One region of the Arthrobacter sp. P4_F11 genome, then DNA from elsewhere that is predicted to be linked to it. Evidence: riboswitches for the same ligand, from Rfam matches in the RefSeq annotation. Region 1 holds a riboswitch; each other region holds the start of a gene.
The links. Region 1 has a riboswitch for cyclic di-AMP ahead of AC1DRO_RS19320 (M23 family metallopeptidase). Riboswitches for the same ligand answer to the same signal wherever they lie in the genome.
Positions count from the first base shown of each region.

Region 2: it holds a riboswitch for cyclic di-AMP, as region 1 does, so the genes downstream of both, AC1DRO_RS00140 (hypothetical protein) here and AC1DRO_RS19320 (M23 family metallopeptidase) in region 1, are expected to answer to the same signal.
Region 3: it holds a riboswitch for cyclic di-AMP, as region 1 does, so the genes downstream of both, AC1DRO_RS03435 (aggregation-promoting factor C-terminal-like domain-containing protein) here and AC1DRO_RS19320 (M23 family metallopeptidase) in region 1, are expected to answer to the same signal.

Region 1 covers NZ_JBFUJK010000021.1:44,612-51,149, forward strand. The annotation lists gene AC1DRO_RS19295 (molybdopterin molybdotransferase MoeA) at 1-891, opposite strand, end outside; gene AC1DRO_RS19300 (DUF6457 domain-containing protein) at 888-1,175, opposite strand; gene mobA (molybdenum cofactor guanylyltransferase) at 1,197-1,868, opposite strand; gene AC1DRO_RS19310 (HNH endonuclease) at 1,963-2,463, opposite strand; gene AC1DRO_RS19315 (NlpC/P60 family protein) at 2,683-3,447, opposite strand; cyclic di-AMP (ydaO/yuaA leader) riboswitch at 3,743-3,912, opposite strand; gene AC1DRO_RS19320 (M23 family metallopeptidase) at 4,049-4,870, opposite strand; cyclic di-AMP (ydaO/yuaA leader) riboswitch at 4,875-5,089, opposite strand; gene AC1DRO_RS19325 (iron-dependent transcriptional repressor DtxR) at 5,240-5,935, opposite strand; gene serC (phosphoserine transaminase) at 6,281-6,538, shown strand, end outside.
Region 2 covers NZ_JBFUJK010000001.1:26,725-33,262, reverse strand. The annotation lists gene AC1DRO_RS00170 (serine hydrolase) at 1-491, opposite strand, end outside; gene AC1DRO_RS00165 (dihydrofolate reductase family protein) at 642-1,199, shown strand; gene AC1DRO_RS00160 (phosphatase PAP2 family protein) at 1,331-2,140, shown strand; gene AC1DRO_RS00155 (DedA family protein) at 2,143-2,886, shown strand; gene AC1DRO_RS00150 (response regulator transcription factor) at 2,892-3,569, shown strand; gene AC1DRO_RS00145 (sensor histidine kinase) at 3,562-4,569, shown strand; gene AC1DRO_RS00140 (hypothetical protein) at 4,715-5,401, opposite strand; cyclic di-AMP (ydaO/yuaA leader) riboswitch at 5,409-5,612, opposite strand; gene AC1DRO_RS00135 (hypothetical protein) at 5,784-6,062, shown strand; gene AC1DRO_RS00130 (cation:proton antiporter) at 6,059-6,538, shown strand, end outside.
Region 3 covers NZ_JBFUJK010000002.1:88,008-94,545, reverse strand. The annotation lists gene AC1DRO_RS03445 (glycosyltransferase family 39 protein) at 1-659, opposite strand, end outside; gene AC1DRO_RS03440 (bifunctional glycosyltransferase family 2/GtrA family protein) at 656-2,086, opposite strand; gene AC1DRO_RS03435 (aggregation-promoting factor C-terminal-like domain-containing protein) at 2,246-3,085, opposite strand; cyclic di-AMP (ydaO/yuaA leader) riboswitch at 3,085-3,244, opposite strand; gene AC1DRO_RS03430 (sensor histidine kinase) at 3,429-5,039, opposite strand; gene AC1DRO_RS03425 (response regulator transcription factor) at 5,061-5,801, opposite strand; gene AC1DRO_RS03420 (hypothetical protein) at 6,044-6,538, shown strand, end outside.

The DNA of each region.
Region 1 (6,538 bases):
GTCCTCGAGGGCGGCGAGCCACTCGGCGTAGGTATCGCCGACTTTCACTTCTTCGGTACAGATCCCGCCGAGCATTCCCACCACGGCGGCCAGTTGGGGTCCGAAGGTGTCGCGGACCTGCCCGGGTGCCGGTATCCCGCTCGTCACGACCTCGGAGCCAGTGAAAACGAGGCGGACCACGGCCTTGCCGAGCACGGGGAGGGCGTCACTTCCGGCCAGCGCGGCGAGCGCCAGATGGGCCGGGTTCAGGACCGTGCCGCCCTTGATCAGGACGTCCCCGGCGGCGGCTTCCTCCCCGGCCTTCCTGATGTGGTCGCCGTTGCGCGGGTCTCCCGGCTTCGCGGTGCCGCCCAGCTTCAGGACGGGCAGGCCGTCGTCGTCGGCGTCGATGATGCCGCTTTCGCTGCGCAACACTGCCTTGGCCCCGGGCGGGATGAGGCCGCCGGTGGCAATCGGGCTGGCCTGATGTGGGGCCAGACGCTGGCCGGGTTCGGCCAGGATCCAGGGCCCGCTGCCGTTGACGGCCCAACCGTCCATGGCAGAGGAAGCGTAATGGGGCATGTCCTGCCGGGCAACGACGTCCGCCGCGAGCGTCCGGCCAAGCGTCTGCCGCAGCGGAACAGGGGCGGCCGGGATGGGAACGGCGCACTCGAACGCGAGTTGCCGGGCCTCCTGCCACGTGTGGGCCAGGTGTCTGTGCGGCTCCGCGGCAGTGTCCTCGTCCCCTGCGTCCTCGTCCGCGGTGTCCTGGTCCGCGATGTGAGGGCCTCCAGGGCCGTCTACGAGAGCCTCTCCACCGCCATCTCTGACGCCATTTCCGCCGCTATCGTTGACGCCATCTTCACCTGCGGCGGTGGCGGGGCCATTGCCGTCCGGGGCCGCAGCCGTCATGCCCCGGAAGTTTCGGCGGCTGCGTAGTCCTTGGCGAGCCGGCGGGCAACGGCCATCGCGGACTCCATGGACACGGAGTCCGTGGCCTGCCCGGAGCCGGAGGCCAGGCCGGCCGCAAAGCCGGCAATGAATGTGGTCAGCGGTGCCGCCGGGCGCACCACGGAATGGGCGGCCACGCCGGCCAGGGCGAGGACCTCATTCACGTCAATCTCAACGTCGTCCAGCTCCAGGGCCTGGAGCAGGGCACGGCACCAGTCTTCCAGTGTTTCGTCCTGGCTTTTCACCGTTTGCCTCCATGGTCGAGTTCAGCTGTGCATAGCCGGGCCGGAGCCCGGACCGCCGTCGGGAATCCTGCCGGATACCCCCAGTGCGGACGCGTCATCCCAGGTGTCGACGTCATCCGTGGAACCCGGGGGAACGCGAACTTCCCGCACGTCCAGCCTAGCAAGAAGGGCGAACACCGACGCGTTTTCCAGCCGGTCCCGGGACGCGGCGTCCGCGACAGAACGTTGTAGCCCAGCCGTGCCATAAAAGCCCGCAAGCGGCTGCTTCCGGCCGTCGGCCGAGACGGCCATGACGCCGTCGGCCCCACCCCTTTCCGGCGTGCCTGCAGCAGACGCGGCCAGCGCCTCGGCCAGGGCACGGACCGCGCCTTCCGACCGGGGCATGTCACACGCCAGGACGAGGGTATAGGGCGCGGCGGCTGCGTGCCGGCTCGCGTGATCGGCGGCCAGGGCGGCCAGCCCCGCCGCGATGGCTGCGGCCGGACCCGCGAAGGGCGGCTCTTCCCGGCAGGTCAGGACGCCGCCGGGCAGGCCCCCGGGGTCGGGGCCGACGACGACGGTGAGCCCCGCCGCGCCCGCGGCCCGCAGTGACCGCTCCAGGAGGGTGGCGCCGTCGTAGATCAGCCCGGATTTGGGCACGCCGCCGAGGCGTGAGGACCGCCCCCCGGCGAGAATGATGGCATCGAACTCCATCGGTTCAGCCTAGCCCGGCGCCAGCGGCCACTGAACAAGCCGTAACGTGCGCCGGCAGCGTCTCCACCGGCTGATCAGCCAGCAAGGAGGCAGATCAGGCAGCCGATTCAGGCAGCAGGAACGGATCCCAGGCCGGCGTCGGCTTCTCGAGTTCCTTGATCTGCCAGATGGCACCCTTTGGCGGGCCCGGAACAAAACCGATCTTCCAGCCCATCTCCGCCGGCGTATGGTCGCTCTTGGCGTTGTTGCACCGCAGGCACGCCGCCACCAGGTTCTCCCAGGAGTCGGCTCCGCCCCGCGATTTGGGCTGGATGTGGTCGATGGTGTGGGCAGCCTTGCCGCAGTACGCGCAGCGGTGGGCATCCCGGCGCAGCACGCCGCGGCGGCTCACCGCAGTCATCGTGTTATACCTGGGCCGGATGTAGCGGTTCAGCAGGATCACGGACGGGCGGCCCAAAATGTCCTGGGGGCCGACCACGGGGTCGTCCCCTTCGGCCACCACGCTGGCCTTTCCGGTCAGGACAAGGACGAGCGCCCGGCGGAAGGTGATGACCGCCAGCGGTTCATATCCAGCATTCAGAACGAGAGTGCGCATCCGCATACCTCTTCACGGCCGCACCCGCCAGCGGCACGAGGGCCGGCTGCCCTCTGCATGGTCGGGCTATGGATCGACAACACAAGAGTAAACACTCAAGTGCTGGATCACCGAATATTTTTTCACCGGCGCGGTCCTCAGCGCGGAAAGTTCACTGCGCGGCAACGCAAAAGACCCCCGCCTGGAGGCGGGGGTCTTTCGGAATGCTGGGGTTCGTGCTTAGGCGCCGACGCGGATGAAGACCGGGCCGGAGCCGACGTTGACGCTGTACAGCGCGGTGGTGCCGCCGTTCCAGCCGCCGTGCACTGCCATGCCGTTGCCGACGTAGACCGCGATGTGAGCCATGCCCACGCCGCCGTTCTGGTAGTAGGCGAGGTCGCCCGGGCGTGCCTCGGCGGCGCTCACGGTGCGGCCCAGGGACAGGTAACCTGCCGGCCAGCCGTGGTAGTGGATGCCGGCCGCGGCCAGGGCGTTGGTGGCCAGGGCGGTGCAGTCCTGCGCCACGCCGATCTGTGCGTAGGCAGCAGCGGCGATGGTCGCGCCTGCGCCGCTTCCGATGCCCGCGGGGGCCTGGGCAGCGACGCCGCCGCTGACGCCCAGCTCGGTGCCGCCGGCGCGGGTGGCCGTGGCCGTGGCGTCCTGGACCTTCACGACGGGCTTGGGAGCCTCGACGACGGGAGCCGGCGTGGTGGTCACGGCGGGCTTCTCGTAGGAGATCGCGATGGTGGAAGCGGCCGAGATGGTGGCCGGAGCTGCGGACTGGACTTCCAGGGCCGAAGCGGAGGTGGATTCGCGCTGAACATTGGTTTCAGCAGCGTTGGCTGCGATTCCGCTGGTCAGGACCAGACCGGAAGCTGCGGCGATGACCGCGGCCTGACGGCCCACGCCGCCGGCGTTGTCGCCGACAGCCTTAGCAATTACAGCCAGCGAGTTGGTCTTGGTGACCTCGGCGCGGTGCCGTGCAACGTTTGCACGAGTAGTCATTAAGTTCTCTCTTTCGTGATCCTTGGACCGCGCGCTTTCGGGCACGGACTGAGGACGCTCCGGCATCTTGGGGGTACGCCGGATCGCCCCGAAATGGGTTACTTAGCGAAGGGTGTACTGCGAAGACGCGCCAAAAGCGGAAACTGCATGCTGTCCGGGCTCGGTAGAGATTGAGCCTGCGGAACGTGATCCAATCCGGGCGCCGGCAAGGGCGGCACGTGATGTGGATTCCAGCGGGCTCGACAGAGCCTCGCCGGTGCGCATGCGCGCAGAATTGTGGCGTGAAGACACGAAAGTAGCCTCTCCCAATGCCTACGAGGTGAGCTGTCGGATTCGGATGGGAGTCACCCGGCCGCGCTGCTTCCTGGGAAGCTTTGCGACTTAACCCCAAGGCCTTCTTTCGAAGGCCAAAATTGGTTCCCCCGCCCCTGCCAGACGATGTAATGCGAACGGACCTTGAGCGGTGGCAGAGCTAGGCAATCCACTCAAGAGCGCCAACTTCGGAAAAGTTGGCGTGCTTCAAACCCTACAGCAGTCCGGATCCAATGTCACATTCAGATCACGGCGTGTCACAAGAAGTTGAGAGCTGCCCATCGTCTTTCTAGAGCCAGCCGAGCGGGTCAACGACTTCGCCGTTGACCATCACTTCAAAGTGGAGGTGGCAGCCGGTGGAGGCGCCGGTGGTCCCGCTCATGGCGACGACGTCACCGCGGGAAACCTTCTGGCCGACCTTGACCGAGGCCGAGGACAGGTGGTTGTACGTGGTCTCCAGTCCGTTGCCGTGATCGATGACCACGCGGTTCCCCCCGCCGAAGGGATGCCAGCCGTTGAAGGTCACGGTGCCGCTGGCGGCCGCGTGGACCGCCGTGCCGCACTGGGCGGCGAAATCCTGGCCGCGGTGGAACTCCCCCGCGCCCCCGGTAATGGGGCTGACGCGGTAGCCGAAGGGCGAGGCCGTGACCAGCTGGTCGAGCGGCGCACCCAGGGTGCCGGCCGATGCCGCGCGGGTGATGGTGCCCACAGACTGGGCGCTCAGCAGCTGCTTGAGTTTCCCGTCCGGATCACCCTTCGTGGTGACGGCCGTGCGGTTGAAGTCGACTTTGGCGGCAGCGGCAGCGGTGACATCCGGCTGCACGGCAGCCGAGAGCGCGCCGGATTCTCCCGGATTCGAAGCCATCACCGGGCTCGTGACGGGGACCGTCACAGTCAGAACCAGACCAGTTGCGGCCAGTGCGATCCCGGCCTTCTGCCCGACTCCGCTGGCCGCGGCAAAGTCCGTGACCTGGCGGAACGGACTGCGACGGCGACGGCGTTCATCGCGGTGCACGTCCCGCGGGCGTTCGGCCGTGTGTGCGACGACGGGACGCGGCTCCGGAGCGGGACCGGTCGCGCGGCGACGGCCCCTGGCGGTCTGGGTGGTCAAGAACGGTTCCTCTCTGGATGGCCTGCGAAGTTAGCTGTCGGATTCGGGTCAGAGAGATCAAAGACCCGGTCCGCCGTTGCAAGCAGCCAAGCACAGAGGCATCCCCAGGGGATCCTTCGGTGGAAGCTGCTTGCCGCTGACGGACTTCACCCCAAGGCTGCCGAAGTAGCAGCCGAAAGTGGTTCCCCCGCCCCTGCCAGGAGGTAGTTCTGCGACTGATCCGCTGGCAGGGCTCGGCTTCGGATCAGGTAACGCTTTGGTATCGGTACTGGGCACTAACTATAGGCGATTAAGCCGCCCGGTAATAAATCCGTAACCGCAATTGTGGACAACTCGTGGGTCGTCCCATGACCGGCGCGTAGTGGCTGGTCAGGCGACTGTTACAAAGACGTGCGCGGCAACCTCGGGCGGCAGCTCCAGGGCACCTTCGATATCGGGGACGCGGACCGAGATGTACTCCCCCACCCGCTCCAGCGAGACCAGCGCGCCAGGCCTGATTCCGCCCTCGTCGAGCTGGGCCAGAAGCTCCGGCTCCACCTGGATCGGCTCCGCGAGCCGGTTGACCGTAACCCGTGAAGTTGCCCCGTAGCCGGCCATGGCCTCCAGCAAGTTCACGGGCCTGTCCACGGGGGCGCCATTGGGCACGCCGCCAAGATCCGCAAGCCCCGGAATAGGGTTTCCGTAGGGCGAGACTGTCGGGTGGTTGAGCATCTCGAAGATTCTTCGCTCGACACGTTCGCTCATGACATGTTCCCAGCGGCACGCTTCCTCGTGGACGTAGGCCCAGTCGAGCCCGATCACGTCCGCGAGGAGGCGTTCGGCCAGACGATGCTTGCGCATGACACCGATTGCACGTTTCCGTCCGGTTTCCGTCAGTTCAAGGTGCCTGTCGCCGGAAACAACCACCAGCCCGTCGCGCTCCATCCGGCCGATGGTCTGGGACACAGTGGGGCCGGAGTGGCGGAGCCGTTCGGCGATGCGGGCGCGGAGGGCAACGATGTTTTCTTCTTCAAGTTCCAGAATGGTCCGAAGATACATCTCCGTAGTATCGATCAGATCCGTCATTCAGCTCAGCTCCTCGAGCGCAGTCCTAGCGTCATTCCCACCGTACCGCGTGCGGGCTGCATGCAGGATGCGCCCAGGCGGGAACCGCCGTACGTTCGCATGCCAGCCTAGCCTATTTTGAATTACTCCGGATAATCTTTCGATCGACCTGAAGTTATTGTCCCAGCCCCAGCCGGCCGGCCGTCCCCGGCGTCTCAATGACCGGACTATGACAGGCCTTTTTCTGTATCGCCGGGAGCTGTCAGGCAAAATAAGACAGGCAGAATGAAGAGGGGTGTCCGTGGTAGCCATCCCTGCCCGCCACCTCCCAGCCACGCTACGAACCAGCCGAAAATTGGAGCCACTGTGAGCGACACCAGCATCACGATCCCCGCTAACCTCCTGCCCAAGGACGGACGGTTCGGCGCCGGCCCGTCCAAAGTCCGGCCGGAACAGATGGACGCCCTGGCCGCGGCATCGTCGAAGCTGCTGGGGACCTCCCACCGCCAGGCGCCCGTGAAGAACCTGGTCGGCTCGGTGCGCAGCGGCCTCAGCGAATTCTTCCGGGCACCGGAAGGCTATGAAGTGGTGCTGGGCGTCGGCGGATCCACCGCGTTCTGGGAC
Region 2 (6,538 bases), on a different contig from region 1:
CCGTCGGAGACATCGATCAAGGACACCCCCAGGGCATAGGCACTGTTGGCCGTGATGATCCCGTTGATCTGGCTGTCCAGTTCCGGGTCAATGGCCGGGACCGCGACGGCAGGCACGGCGGGGACCTCAGCGGGCTTCCCCGCGGCCGCCGAGACGGCGCCGGCCGCGGGCGAAGCAGTTGCGGGCAGGTCAGATGCCGGCGGAACGGTCCGGCCGGCATCCGTGACCGGCGCCGTCGGCGTCGCTGCAGCGGCCGGCGGGTCAACGGGTAGCGCCGCCTGGACGCCTGCATAGACGCCGGCAGCCACAAGGGCCAGTGCGACGGCGGCCGCCGTCAGATACTGTCGCCGGGCCCTCCCCTCACGCCGGGCGAGGGACCGCGGACCGGGCCGGGAACCGTCGTTGACCCGGTGCCCGCCGGAGCGGTAGTGGCGCGGCGCCGGCTTCGGGACCGGCCCCGTGCTGTTGTTCGAATCGTTCGCAGGCATCATTCTTCCCCGAAGGTGACTGACCGCGGTGGGGCCATAGACTTCCAGCATTCTTCCCCCTGGCGGCTTCCCGCGCAAGGGCACGGCTCCGGGAAAAAGTGGGTCTGCCATCCGAAGCAGCGGCGTACGCTGGTGAAAACGTAAGGAGCGGCGATGCGCAAAATCATCCTGGCCATGCAGGTGTCCCTCGACGGATTCTTCGAGGGCCCGGACCGGGACATCAGCTGGCACATGGTCGACGACGAGCTGCACCGCCATTTCAACCAGCAGCTCAGCACCATGGGTGCCTTCCTCGACGGCCGCGTCACGTACGAGCTGATGGAAGGGTTCTGGCCCACCGCGGACCAGGACCCGGCCGCCGGCGCAGTGACGGCCGAGTTCGCCCGGATTTGGCGGGACATGCCCAAGATCGTGTATTCCCGGACGCTGACATCTGCGGCCTGGAACACCACCGTGGTCCGGGAGGTGGTGCCGGAAGAAGTGCTGGCCCTGAAAGAGCAGCCGGGCGGGGACCTGGCCCTGGGCGGGGCAGAACTGGCCGACACCTTCCGGCGGCTCGGGCTGATCGACGAATACTGGCTGTATGTCCATCCGGTCCTGATCGGACGGGGCCGCCCCCTGTTCAAGGCTGCGGACAGCATAGCCCAGCTCCGGCTGCTGGAGACGCGCGCCTTCGGCAACGGGGTGGCGCTGTTGCGCTACGCCGCGTAGCCGGCACGGATCATCCAGACGTAGCCCCTCGGCCGGCGCCGCGACACTTTCTTAAGCGTTTCTTAACGGGCTGGCGGAAGAGTGGGAGTCGTCGCCTGTCCGGGCGCCCTTGTCCCGAGCCGGAGGATCCCATGACTGGACCTGCCCCTGTTAAGAGCGATGCGCCGCTGGGCGGTGCTGGAGCACTCAGCCGAAGTGGAGCACCAAGCCGTCCCGACGCCGTGCGCCCCGCCGCGGGTCCCCGGCTGTGGGCCCTCCCCCAGGTCCGCCACTGGTTAGTGCTGGGCGTCCTGCTGTCGGCCGCCGTCGTGGCATTGGGCCTGGCGGCGCAGCTGACACCCGGCTTCAGCGCCGCCGAGCTCGGGGTCGATCAGGACCTGAGCCAGCACCACGCCGCCGCCCTGACCGCCGTCGCGATGGCGCTGAATGTCGTGTTTGGCCCGGTGGCGGGCCTCGCGCTGATCGGCGCCGCGGCGCTGTACATCTGGCTGTTCCGCGGCGGCCTGGCCAAGGCGATTGCCTTCGGCCTCGTGGCATCATCCGGCTGGGTGGCAAGTGAATTCTTCAAGCTCCTCGTGGCCCGCCAGCGGCCCAGCCCTGCCCTGCTGTTCGATCCCCTGGCTCCGGAAACGGGTTCCAACAGCTTCCCGAGCGGCCACGTGTCCTTTGCTGTGGCACTGGGATTGGCAGTGTACTTCCTGGCCAGTGGAACCCGCTGGGCCAAGGTCACGGCCGTCGCGGCGGCGGTGATGGCCCTCGTCGTAGCCTGGTCACGGCTGTACATCGGCGTCCACTACCCCACGGATGTCGCGGCGTCGTTCCTGGCCTCGAGCGCAGCCGTGGTCCTGCTCGCGGGACTGTGGAACCTTCTCGCGCCACGGATAGCGGCGCGGATCCGGGCCCGTTCGGGCAGCCGGCCGCTGGGCGCCGAGGAGAAATGAGAATGCCCGTCCTGGACGTTTTTGCCTCCCTTCCGGCCGTCCACGCCGCCGGAACATTGTCCCTGCTGGACCCGGCAAGCCTGCTCGCCGGGTTGGGCCCGGCCGCACTGGGTGTGATCGCCGTGATGGTCTTCATCGAATCGGGCGTGCTCTTTCCCTTCCTGCCCGGCGACTCCCTGTTGTTCACCGCAGGACTTCTGCACCAGCAGCTGCAACTGACGTTGCCTGTGCTGATCGGCGTCGTCACCGCGGCCGCGGTCGCCGGGGACCAGGTCGGCTACATGCTCGGACGGAAACTTGGCCGGCGATGGTTCAAGGACGACGCCCGGATCCTGAAGACAGCGCACCTGACCACCACGGAGGACTTCTTCCGCCGCCACGGCGGGGCCGCCGTCGTGCTGGCCCGCTTCGTCCCCATGGTCCGGACGTTTGCTCCGCTGACCGCCGGGACCGCGCGCTATGACTACAAATCCTTCACCCTGTGGAATATCACTGGCGCCGTCGCATGGGCGGCCTCCGTGACGATGCTTGGCACCTGGCTGGGGCATTTTGACATCATCGCCAGGAACATCGACGCCATCGTCGTGGCCATGGTGCTCGTCTCCGTCGTGCCGGGGGTGGTGCAGCTCATCAAACGCCGTCGGAACTCCCGCGGCGCAGGCGCAGTCGCAGACAAAGCCGCCGGCGACACGGCGGAAGAACCCGGGGCCGGACTGCGGACTGAGGAAATGGCCGCGGAAGAATAGCTGACATGACCTCCGCTGACCTTCCGTCCCTGCTGCTCGTCGAGGACGACGCCGTCCTGGGACCGCTCATCGCCGAGCTCCTGGACCCGGACTACCGGGTCCAGTTGGTCACCAACGGCCGCGACGGCCTCCACCAGGGGCTGACCGGGAGCTGGGACGTCATGGTGGTGGACCGCGGGCTGCCCGCCATGGACGGCATCGCCCTCATCACGGCTTTGCGGTCGAAAGGCATTGCCACGCCCATCCTGATCCTGACCGCGTTGGGCGATGCCGACGAAAAAGTCAGGGGCCTGGACGCCGGCGCCAACGATTACGTGACCAAGCCGTTCGACGCCGGCGAACTGGCAGCACGCCTGCGCGCACTGACGCGGACTTTCACTCCCCCGGCCCCGGCACCGGTGGCGATCGGGGACTGGGAACTGGATCCAACGCAGCGCTCCGTCCGTTCCGTCTACGGGCAAACGGTGTCACTGACCGCAAAGGAAGGCCAGCTGCTGGCAGCCCTTGCCGCGGAACCGGACCGCGTCTTCACCCGGGATGAGCTCCTCGCGGCGTGCTTCCACGCCTCGGAACAGCCCGGCGTGATCGATACCTATGTTCATCACCTGCGCCGGAAGATCTCCAAAGCCGTGATCCGCACGGTGCACGGCCTCGGATACCAGATCGGCGAAGCCCATGAGTGACGGCTGGCCGGCCGGCGGAAATCCGGACCACTCCATCCTGCGCAAGGCTTCCCTCAAGGTCGCGGTGCGGATCAGTGCTGCGTGCGCGGTCATGGTTCTCGGGCTGCTCGCCGCCACGGCGCTGTACCTCACGAACCAACTGGCCCATCCTGAAGTGCCGGGCTCGGCGACGGCCGGGACGGCCTACACCTACCTGGATTCCAAGGATGTCCTCGAAGCCATGATCATCGCCGGGGTAGCGGGGATCCTGCTGGCCGGCATCGTCGGGTGGCTCAGCGCGCGCAGCGCGATTCGTCCCCTCAGTGATGCCCTGGCAAGGGAGCGGCGTTTCGTCCAGGACGCCAGCCACGAATTGCGCACGCCATTGACCATCCTGGACACCAGGATCCAGCTGGCCCAGCGCAACACTGTGCCCGGCTCCAGGCAAAGCCACGACCTGGCCCGGATCCGGGAGGACGCCGCGACGCTGACAGGGATTGTCAACGAACTGCTCCTCGCGGCAACCGCGGAGGCCCCGGACCGCTCCGCGCCCCCTGCCGACCTCGCCGACGCTGCCGCCAGCGTCGCCGGCAGCCTCCAGCAGGTGGCAGAGCAGCGGCAGGTGCGCCTGGAATTCCATGCCGCTGCCCGGCCGCTGGCCCGGATCGAGAAGAGTGCGCTGCGGCGTGCCGTGCTGGCCCTGGCGGACAACGCGCTGGCCCACACGCCTCCGGGCGGCCGCGTGTCCATCACGACCTCAATCGAACAGAAGCGCGCCGTGATCACGGTGGCGGACTCCGGGACCGGAATCACCGGCGTCGATCAGGCCCGGATCTTTGACCGGTTCGTGCGGACGGCCGGCACCGGCACCTCACAGGGACAGCGGAGCTTTGGCATCGGCCTGGCCCTGGTCCGGGAGATTGCCGTCGCGGCCGGGGGCACCGTCGAGGTGGCCGCGACGGGCGGCGAAGGAACCGTCATGAAATTGACGCTTCCGCTCATGGGCAGCGGGAATCCCTGAGGACCCTGCGCCGGGGAAAGCTATGCCATCGGGATCCCGGACCCCCGAATGCGGAGACAGGAAAGACCGGCGGTCGAGTTGCCCCCAAGGGAACTCGACCGCCGGTCTTTCCGGACTGCCTGGCCCCGGGTCGGGGCCGTGCGGCTTAGGCGCGGACGAACGTCACGCCGCCGGTCGCGGTGAGCCAGGACAGCGGGTGGACCATGGTCTGGTTCTTGCCGTTCATGCCGCCACTGACCACCTGGCCGTTGCCGGCGTAGATGCCGACGTGGCCGGACTGGACCACCATGTCACCGGGCTGCGGCGTCGCTACAACGGTTCCAAGGCCAAGGAACGCGCGGGGACCGATGTCGCCAACGGGCTTACCCGCGGCGCCAAGGGCCTTTTCCACCATGGCAGTGCAGTCCTGGGTGATGCCCACCTGGCTGTAGGCGGCCGAGAGCATGATGGCGTTGCGTCCGCCCGCGGGCGCCGCGGCCGGCGCTGCTGCCGGAGCTGCTGCCGGAGCGGCCTGCACCTGGATGACGGGCTTGGCCGGAGCCTTGGGCGCCGCCGCCGGGGCTGCAGCGGGAGCCGGAGCCGGCGCGACGGGCTGTTCGATGACCGGCGCGGCAACAGAATCCACTGCGGGGCGCTCGAAGCTGATCTTGACGCTTGAATCGGCACTGACGGGGGCACTGACCTGTCCGGTGACGTCGACGTTCGACGCCGGAGCAGAGTCACGCTGCACCGGGGCGGTGGCGGCGTTGGCGGCCATTCCGCTGGTCAGGACCAGGCCGGATGCGGCGGCGAGGACGGCGGCATGGCGCGCAAAAGTATTGACTGAAGTCATGAAAAATGTAGCCTCTCCCAATGCCTGCGAGGTGAGCTGTCGGATTCGGATGGGAGGCACCCGGCCGCACTCCCGGGCCCGTCGTTTGCGGGCACTGTGCGGCTTCACCCCAAGACCTGCATATCAGCAGGTCAAAAGTGGTTTCCCCGTCTCTGCCGGACGTTGATGCGAGTTACCCCCGGGCCGCGGCAGAGTTAGGCAATCGGCTGGGGAGCGCCCGTATCGGAGACAACAGGCACTCATCAACCGTAGCGCGAACCGCACCCGAAAGTCACATTCAGGTAACGGAGCCATGATGCCGGGCCGCAATTTGCCCATAGGGCGGCGCCGTTTCCGAACATAGGATGATGCCATCAGCACCACCGGAAGCGGAGGCCCGAAAATGAACAGCCAGTGTGTCGCCATCTGCCAGTTGAGCACTCAGCCCCAAGAGGATTTCGACGTCAACACCGAGCTGCTGATCCTCGACGGCGGGGACGTCCACGTGACCACATGGGACGCGGAACCGCGTGACGGGGGTTTCGACGAGCACATCCTCAATGACCGGGTGGACGCGCTCGGGTACATGGTTGTCAACGACTGGGCCTTCCTGGACGGCAAGGCCTACGCGGTGGTGGAACGGCGGTCAGGCCCGGCGCCGGCCGGCCGCCGAGAACCGTGACCTTCCTGTCCCTGGCGCTGATCGCCGTCATCGCCCTGGCCGGCCCCCTGCTGGCCCTGCCGGCGCGCTGGCACCTGCCTGTCATGCTGGGTGAGCTGCTGGCCGGCATCGCGATCGGGCGCTCAGGCCTGGCCCTGGTGGACCCCGCGGACCCGACGTTCACCCTGCTGGCCAATATCGGGTTTGCGCTGATGATGTTCGTGGCAGGCACCCACGTTCCCGTGCGGGATCCGCACATCCGTGGCGCCCTCGGCAAAGGCTCCCGCCGGGCGATGGTGGCCGCAGCGGCAGCGGTGGTGGTCGGAACCGGCATCGGTCTGCTGTTCGGGACTGGACATGCTCCCCTCTACGTCGTGCTGCTGGCGTCCTCGTCGGCCGCCCTGGTGCTTCCAATCGTCGATTCCCTGCGCCTCGGCGGCCCAGATGTCGTCGCTATGACAGCGCAGGTGGCAATTGCCGACACGGCCTGCATTGTG
Region 3 (6,538 bases), on a different contig from region 1:
CACTTCCAGCCGGCCTTCTCGATGGCGCGGGTGGTGAGGTAGGCCGCCAGCAGCAGGCACAGGGTGAGCATCGCGTCCGGGTTGTTGAACCGGAACATGAGGGCGGCTACCGGGGTCAGCGCCAGGGCGCCGCCGGCGAGCAGGCCCGCGGCCGGCCCGGACACCCGCTTGATGGTCAGGTAGAGAAGCCCGACGGCGGCCACTCCCATGAGCGCCTGGGGGATGAGCATGCTCAGGGCCGAGAAACCAAAGATCCGTCCCGCGAGGGCGGGGATCCAGAGTGCGGCCGGGGGTTTGTCCACCGTGATGGCATTGCCGGCGTCGAGGGAGCCGAAGAGCAGCGCGGTCCAGTCCTTGGTCCCGGCCTGGATCGCCGCGGCATAGAAGGAGTTGGCGTAGCCGGTGGCCTCCAGATTCCATAGGTACAACGCCGCGGTGATCACCAGGAGCAGCGCTGCCGAGGGCCGCACCCAGCGGGGCTGCGGTCCGAACAGCAGCCGGCCCCGGCGGCCTTGGGCGGCCGGCGCCGGGGACGCGGGCAGATGGGTCGCGGTCCCGCCGTCTCCGGGAACCGGGTGTTGCTGTTCCTCGGCGGCCGGCGGCCTGCCGGCCGGGGAACCGCCCTGGGCTCCGGCGGTGGGGCTGATGGTTGCCGTCATTTACTTGGCCTTTTCTGTGCGGGGGAGGGAAGGATCGGGGGCGCCGGAACGGCAGCGGCGGGCCTGTGGCGGAAAACAACCAGCCGGAAGAGCAAGAACTTCACGGCCGTGGCGGCCAGGTTGGCGGCGGTGACCGTGAGCAGTTCAAGCCAGCGGTCCGGTGCCGCTCCCGATGCGGCGTGAACGAGGGCGAGTGCGCCCGAGGTCAGGGCCAGCCCGATGCCGAAGACCAGCAGCCCCTCAAAATGGTGGCGAGCCGCCTGGCTGCTGCCCTGGATGCCGAACGTGAAGCGCCGGTTGGCCGCAGTGTTGGCCACGGCGGTGGTGAGCAACGCGAGGAAGTTTGCCAGCTGCGGGTCCACGAACCCGCGGCAGAGCAGGAAGATCGCCAGGTAGGCCAGGGTGGAGGCCACCCCGATGCTGCCGAAGCGGACGAGCTGTCCGAAGAGGCTTCCGCCGGGGCTTTGTTCCTGGGCCCGCGAGGCGGCCGGCAGCGGTCCACGGGCCAGGGCCGCGCGCAGGTCGGGAACCGGGATCCGGCCCGAGACCAGGTCCCGGCTCAACCGTGCCATGCCGCGCAAGTCCGCGAGGGCCGTCTGGACGATGTCCACGCTGGAATCCGGGTCGTCGGTCCAGTCCACCGGGACTTCGTGGACGCGCAGGCCGCACTTTTCTGCCAGGACCAGCAGCTCGGTGTCGAAGAACCAGGCGTTGTCCAGCGTGTGGGGAAGCAGCTGCCGGGCCACGTCCGCCCGGATCGCCTTGAAGCCGCACTGCGCGTCACTGAATTGGGCGCCCATGAGGGCCTGGAGCAGTAAGTTGTAGCTGCGCGAGATGAATTCCCGTTTGGGTCCGCGGACCACGCGGGAGTTGCGGGTCAGCCGCGTCCCGATCGCCAGGTCGGAGTGCCCGGAAATGAGCGGGGCTAGGAGCGGGCCGAGGGCCGCCAGATCAGTGGAAAGATCCACATCCATGTACGCCAGGACCGGCGACGGCGAGGCCAGCCACACCCTGCGAAGTGCGTTTCCGCGGCCCTTTTCCGCCATATGGACCACCGTCACTTCGCGCAGCTCGCGGGCTACCCGTTCCGCGGCCTTGAGCGTTCCATCGGTGCTGGCGTTGTCCGCCACGGTGATCCGGAAGGAATGCGGGAAGGCGCCGAGCAGGTACGCGTGGAGCCGGCGCAGGCAGGCCTCGAGGTCCCGTTCCTCGTTGAAGACCGGGATGGTGACGTCCAGCAGGGGCGTGCTGGCGCGCGTATCAATGGCCGTGCGCCGGCCGCCGGTGCCGGTCAGCGCCCCGGCGATCGGGCCCGGGACCGGTGCGTCGGCCAGCGCAAGCCCCGAGGGTGCCTCGGGGGTCGCCGGGCCAGCCGGCGTCGCCGTGGAGCGGGGCAGGGTTCCTGTGGCCTGGTCTGTGAATGTCATGGCTCAACTTTCCCGGCGGCCCATATGAGGGCTTTAGGGTCAAGCTGTGCGGGGACTGTGGAATTCTGGCCCGCCGGGCCGGTCCCGCAGTGGAGACGCAAGGAGGCCCCGGATCCATGCGGATCCGGGGCCTCCTTGGCGGGGGCGGCTAGTGCCGGTTTAGTACCAGTTGTGTGCGTAGTGGAAGTTCAGGGCACCGCAGGGGGAACCGTAGCGCGACTTGACGTAGTTCAGGCCCCAGTTGATCTGGGTCCGGTAGTTAGTCATGTAATCGGCGCCGGCGCTCGCCATCTTCGAGGCGGGCAGGGACTGGACCACGCCGTAGGCGCCGCTGCTGGCGTTCGTGGCGGTGGTCTTCCAGTCGGACTCCTTGGTCCACAGCTTGTGCAGGCACTGCATCTGGCCAGGTGCCCAGCCATAGCGGCCCAGCTGGGACGCGGCGTAGGCCTGCGCGCCGGCGGGGTCGTCGATTGCGACCGGTGCGGGGGCCGGAGCGGCTGCCGGTGCCGGAGCGGGTGCCGGAGCGGGAGCTGCCGCGGGAACCCGAGCAGGTGCGGGGGCTGCCGCGGGGGCCGGAGCAGGTGCTGCCGAGGCTGCCGGCGCGGCAGCAGCGGGGGCGTGGATCAGCGCTTCGGCTGCCTTAACCTCCGAGATCTGGGGAGCCACGTTCTTTTCCGCTGGAGCGCCCGGGCCAGCCACCTGGACCCGCTCGAAGTTGAGCTTGGCCAGCGGGTCGGCGATCGTGGCCGTCTGGCTCGCAACATTCGCCGTGTGGGCGCCGGGCTCTGCCGCTTGGCTGGCGGCACCGCCACCCAGTAGCAGTGCGCACGCGGCGGTGACGACGGCGGCACGGCGGCCGGTTACACCGAGCCCGGCGGCGAACCGCGACAGGGCGGATGCCTGCTTGACCGGTTCGGCGCGGTGGCGCGACTTGGCTGCGCCAACTGAGCGGGAATGCGAACCGCCGTCAGGGCGTGTTTGTACCTGGAATTCAGTCATGGTGGCCTCTCAACGCCGGCGGAGTTAGCTGTCGGGTTCGGATGAGGTCATCCGGCCGCACGGAACATCACGTGTCGGCTTCACCCCGAGGGCGCATGAAAGCAGAATGCCCGGGAACTCTGGGTCCCCCGCCTCTGCCTGGTCCAGCGGAATCCGGGAAGCGGCAGAGTTTGGCGTCCGTCCGGATATGCGGCACCGATGGCGGCGCACGCTAACGACGCTACAGGACCTGGCCGCTTAAGTCACATTTTGGTAACAGGAGTCACAGTGCCGGGGTGTCGGGTTGCGCCGGGTTCGCGGGCCGGCCGGTCCGGGCCGTTTGCGCCGACGGCGGCCGTTCCGGTTAAGCCGGCGGCGGCGCGGCGGGCAGCCGCACGGCGAACTCCGTGCGGCCCGGCCGGGACGTGACCTCGACTGTTCCTCCGTGGGCCTCCACGATCGACTGGACGATGGACAGGCCCAACCCGCTGGTGCCCTCGGACGTCGGCGCGGCGGTCGCCGTGCCGTGACCTCCGCGGCTGCCGGAAACGGCGCCGGAGGACGAGCGTGCGGGGGCCCCGGACCCTACCCTCGCCGTCGCGACGGCAGAATCGGCGGGGACGGCTGCGGGATTCGACGCCGGATTGGTGCGCGAGGCGTCGGCCCGGGCGAAGCGGGCGAAGACCCGGCCGATAAATTCCGGGGCGATGCCGCTGCCGTTGTCTGTCACGGTGACCACGGCACTGCCGTCAGCCGAGCGCATAACGCCCGTGACCACCTTGGTCCCGGGTTCAGTGTGCTTGCGCGCATTGGATAGCAGGTTGGCGAGGACCTGGTGAAGCTGGGTCGCATCACCGCGCACCACCACGGGCTCGTCCGGAAGTTCCAGCTGCCAGATGCGGTCCGGGGCCATGACTTTCTCATCGCTGACCGTCTCGATGGCCAGTTGGGTGAGGTCGACGTCGGAGATCTTGAGCGGCTGCCCCTCGTCCAGGCGCGCCAGCAGCAGCAGGTCCTCCACGAGCGTGGTCATCCGCTCGGACTGGCTTTGCACACGGGCGAGGGACCTCTCGCCGTCGGGGGTGAAATGCTCGGTCATCCGCATCAGCTCTGTGTAGCCGCGGATGGCCGTCAGCGGGGTGCGGAGTTCGTGCGAGGCGTCGGCGACGAACTGCCGGACCTTCATCTCGCTCTCCTGCCGCGCCTCGAGAGCGTTGGAGACGTTGTCCAGCATCTTGTTCAGCGCGTAGCCCACGCTGCCCACTTCCGTTCCGGGATGGGCCGCCGACGTCGGGACGCGGACCCCGAGCGCCACCTCGCCGGCGTCCAGCGGGAGACGGGAGACCTTGGTGGCGACCTCGGAGAGCTGTTCCAGCGGCTTCATGGTCCGCCGGATCAGGGCCGTGCCGGCGAGCCCGATCAGCACGAGTCCCCCTGCGGACACCACCACCATGGTCCAGACCAGGGAGGCCAGGGTGTTTTGTTTTTCTGCCAGCGGGAGTCCGGTCACGATCACGTCGCCGTACGGTGTGCGCGCGGCTGTGAGCCGGTAGGCGCCGGCCGAAAGGTTGCGGTCCACGGACACGCCGCTCGGGGTGAGGGCCAGGAGAACGTTGTTGTCGGCGGGGGAGAGGCTCTTGACCGCGCCGTCCCCGGCCAGGAATCCGGCCCTGCTGACTTCGCCGTCCACTATCCGTGCGTTCAGCGTCCCGACGCCCTGTCCCCGGGCTTCGAGGGGGTCGGGACGCCTGCCCGAATCGTCCGAGGAGGGCCGGCCGAATTCGCTCGAACGGTGCGAGGCCTGGTCCAGCTGGGTGTCGAGTTGCCGGGTGAGGAAGAGGTCCATGGAGGCGTAGCTGAACAAGCCCACAGCGCCGCAGATGGCCACGAGCAGCGCCATGGCTACCAGGACCAGCCGGGTGCGCAAATGCCACGTGGACGGGTTGCGCCAGTCGCGTCCGGGGACGCGGGTCATGCCGGAAAGTGAGGGCACGGATCAGTCCGCCGGTTTCAGGACGTACCCGGCTCCGCGCACCGTGTGGATCATGGGAGCGTGGTTGGCGTCGACCTTCTTGCGGAGGTAGGAAATGTACAGTTCCACGATGTTCGCCTGCCCGCCGAAGTCGTAGTCCCAGACACGGTCCAGGATCTGGGCCTTGCTGATGACCCGTTTCGGGTTTTCCATGAGGTAGCGCAGCAGCTCGAACTGCGTGGCGGTCAGGTGCATTTCCTCACCGGCCCGGGTGACTTCGCGGGTGTCGACGTTGAGCACGAGGTCTCCCACCACGAGTTCGGCGGTGTCCATGGCGGCCACTCCGGAGCGCTGGACCAGCCGGTGCAGGCGCAGCAGCACCTCTTCCATGCTGAACGGCTTGGTGACGTAGTCATCGCCGCCGGCCGCCAGTCCGGTGATGCGGTCCTGGACGGCATCCTTGGCGGTGAGGAACAGCGCCGGCACCTCCGGCGCGAACGCGCGGATCCTGTTCAGCAGTTCGACGCCGTCGAACCCGGGCAACATCACGTCTAGCACCAGCACGTCGGGGCGGAAATCCTTGGCCAGCCGGACGGCTCCAGGCCCGTCCTCGGCCACGGCCACGGACCAGCCGGCCATCCGCAGTCCCATGCTCATGAGCTCGGAGAGGCTGGGCTCGTCATCCACCACGAGGGCGCGGATGGGGGAGCCGTCCGGATGCGTGAGCTGGGGAAGGTTGTTGGTCATGGAGTGCGAAGTGGCCATGGGGACAACTCTCCGATCTGCCGGTTAGGCGGGGCTTTGGGGACCCTGTGCGGCACCTGTGAATCCCAGCCTAGCGAGCTGGATGCCGTTGCGGGACCTTGTTGGCCGCACCGGCCATGTTCAAACCCCTTTCCCGTCCGGCGCCAACGTCACAGGCCGGGCTGTCGGCCCGCACAGCCCAAGCACAGGATCGCTCACCACGCTGGGGTGAACACCGATCCGCACCCTAAAGGAGAAACACCATGAGCGGTCAGCATCCCGGAGCCGGTTCCGGACCAGCCCCCGAGTCAGCCCCTGTACCCGCCCCCACGCCCACCACCGGCGCGCCAATGGCGCCCGCGCCCGTAGCCACACCCCGTACTGCCTGGCAGTACAGCGCCGGACACACCGACGGCGGAACAGACCACACCGGACACGCCGGCGCCGGGCACGCCGACGGCGGGCGGCCTGAAGCAGGCGCTGCCGGCGGCTGGGGCGCGCCTCCGGTTTGGAAGGTTCCGGCCTCGGAACCTGCCTGGGGCATGCCCCGGCAGGAACCTGTCCCCGCCGCAGCCACAGGCTGGGGCGCGCCGGGAACTTCCGCCAAGACGGCCTCGGCGGCGAAGCCCTGGACCCTCAAGCGGGGGCTCGCCGTCGCCGGGGCCGCCGCAGTCCTGGCCGTCGGCGCCGGGGCCGGCGTCTATGCCCTCACCTCAAGCGCAACGGCAGCCACCGGTGCGCCCGGCGGGGCGGCAGCC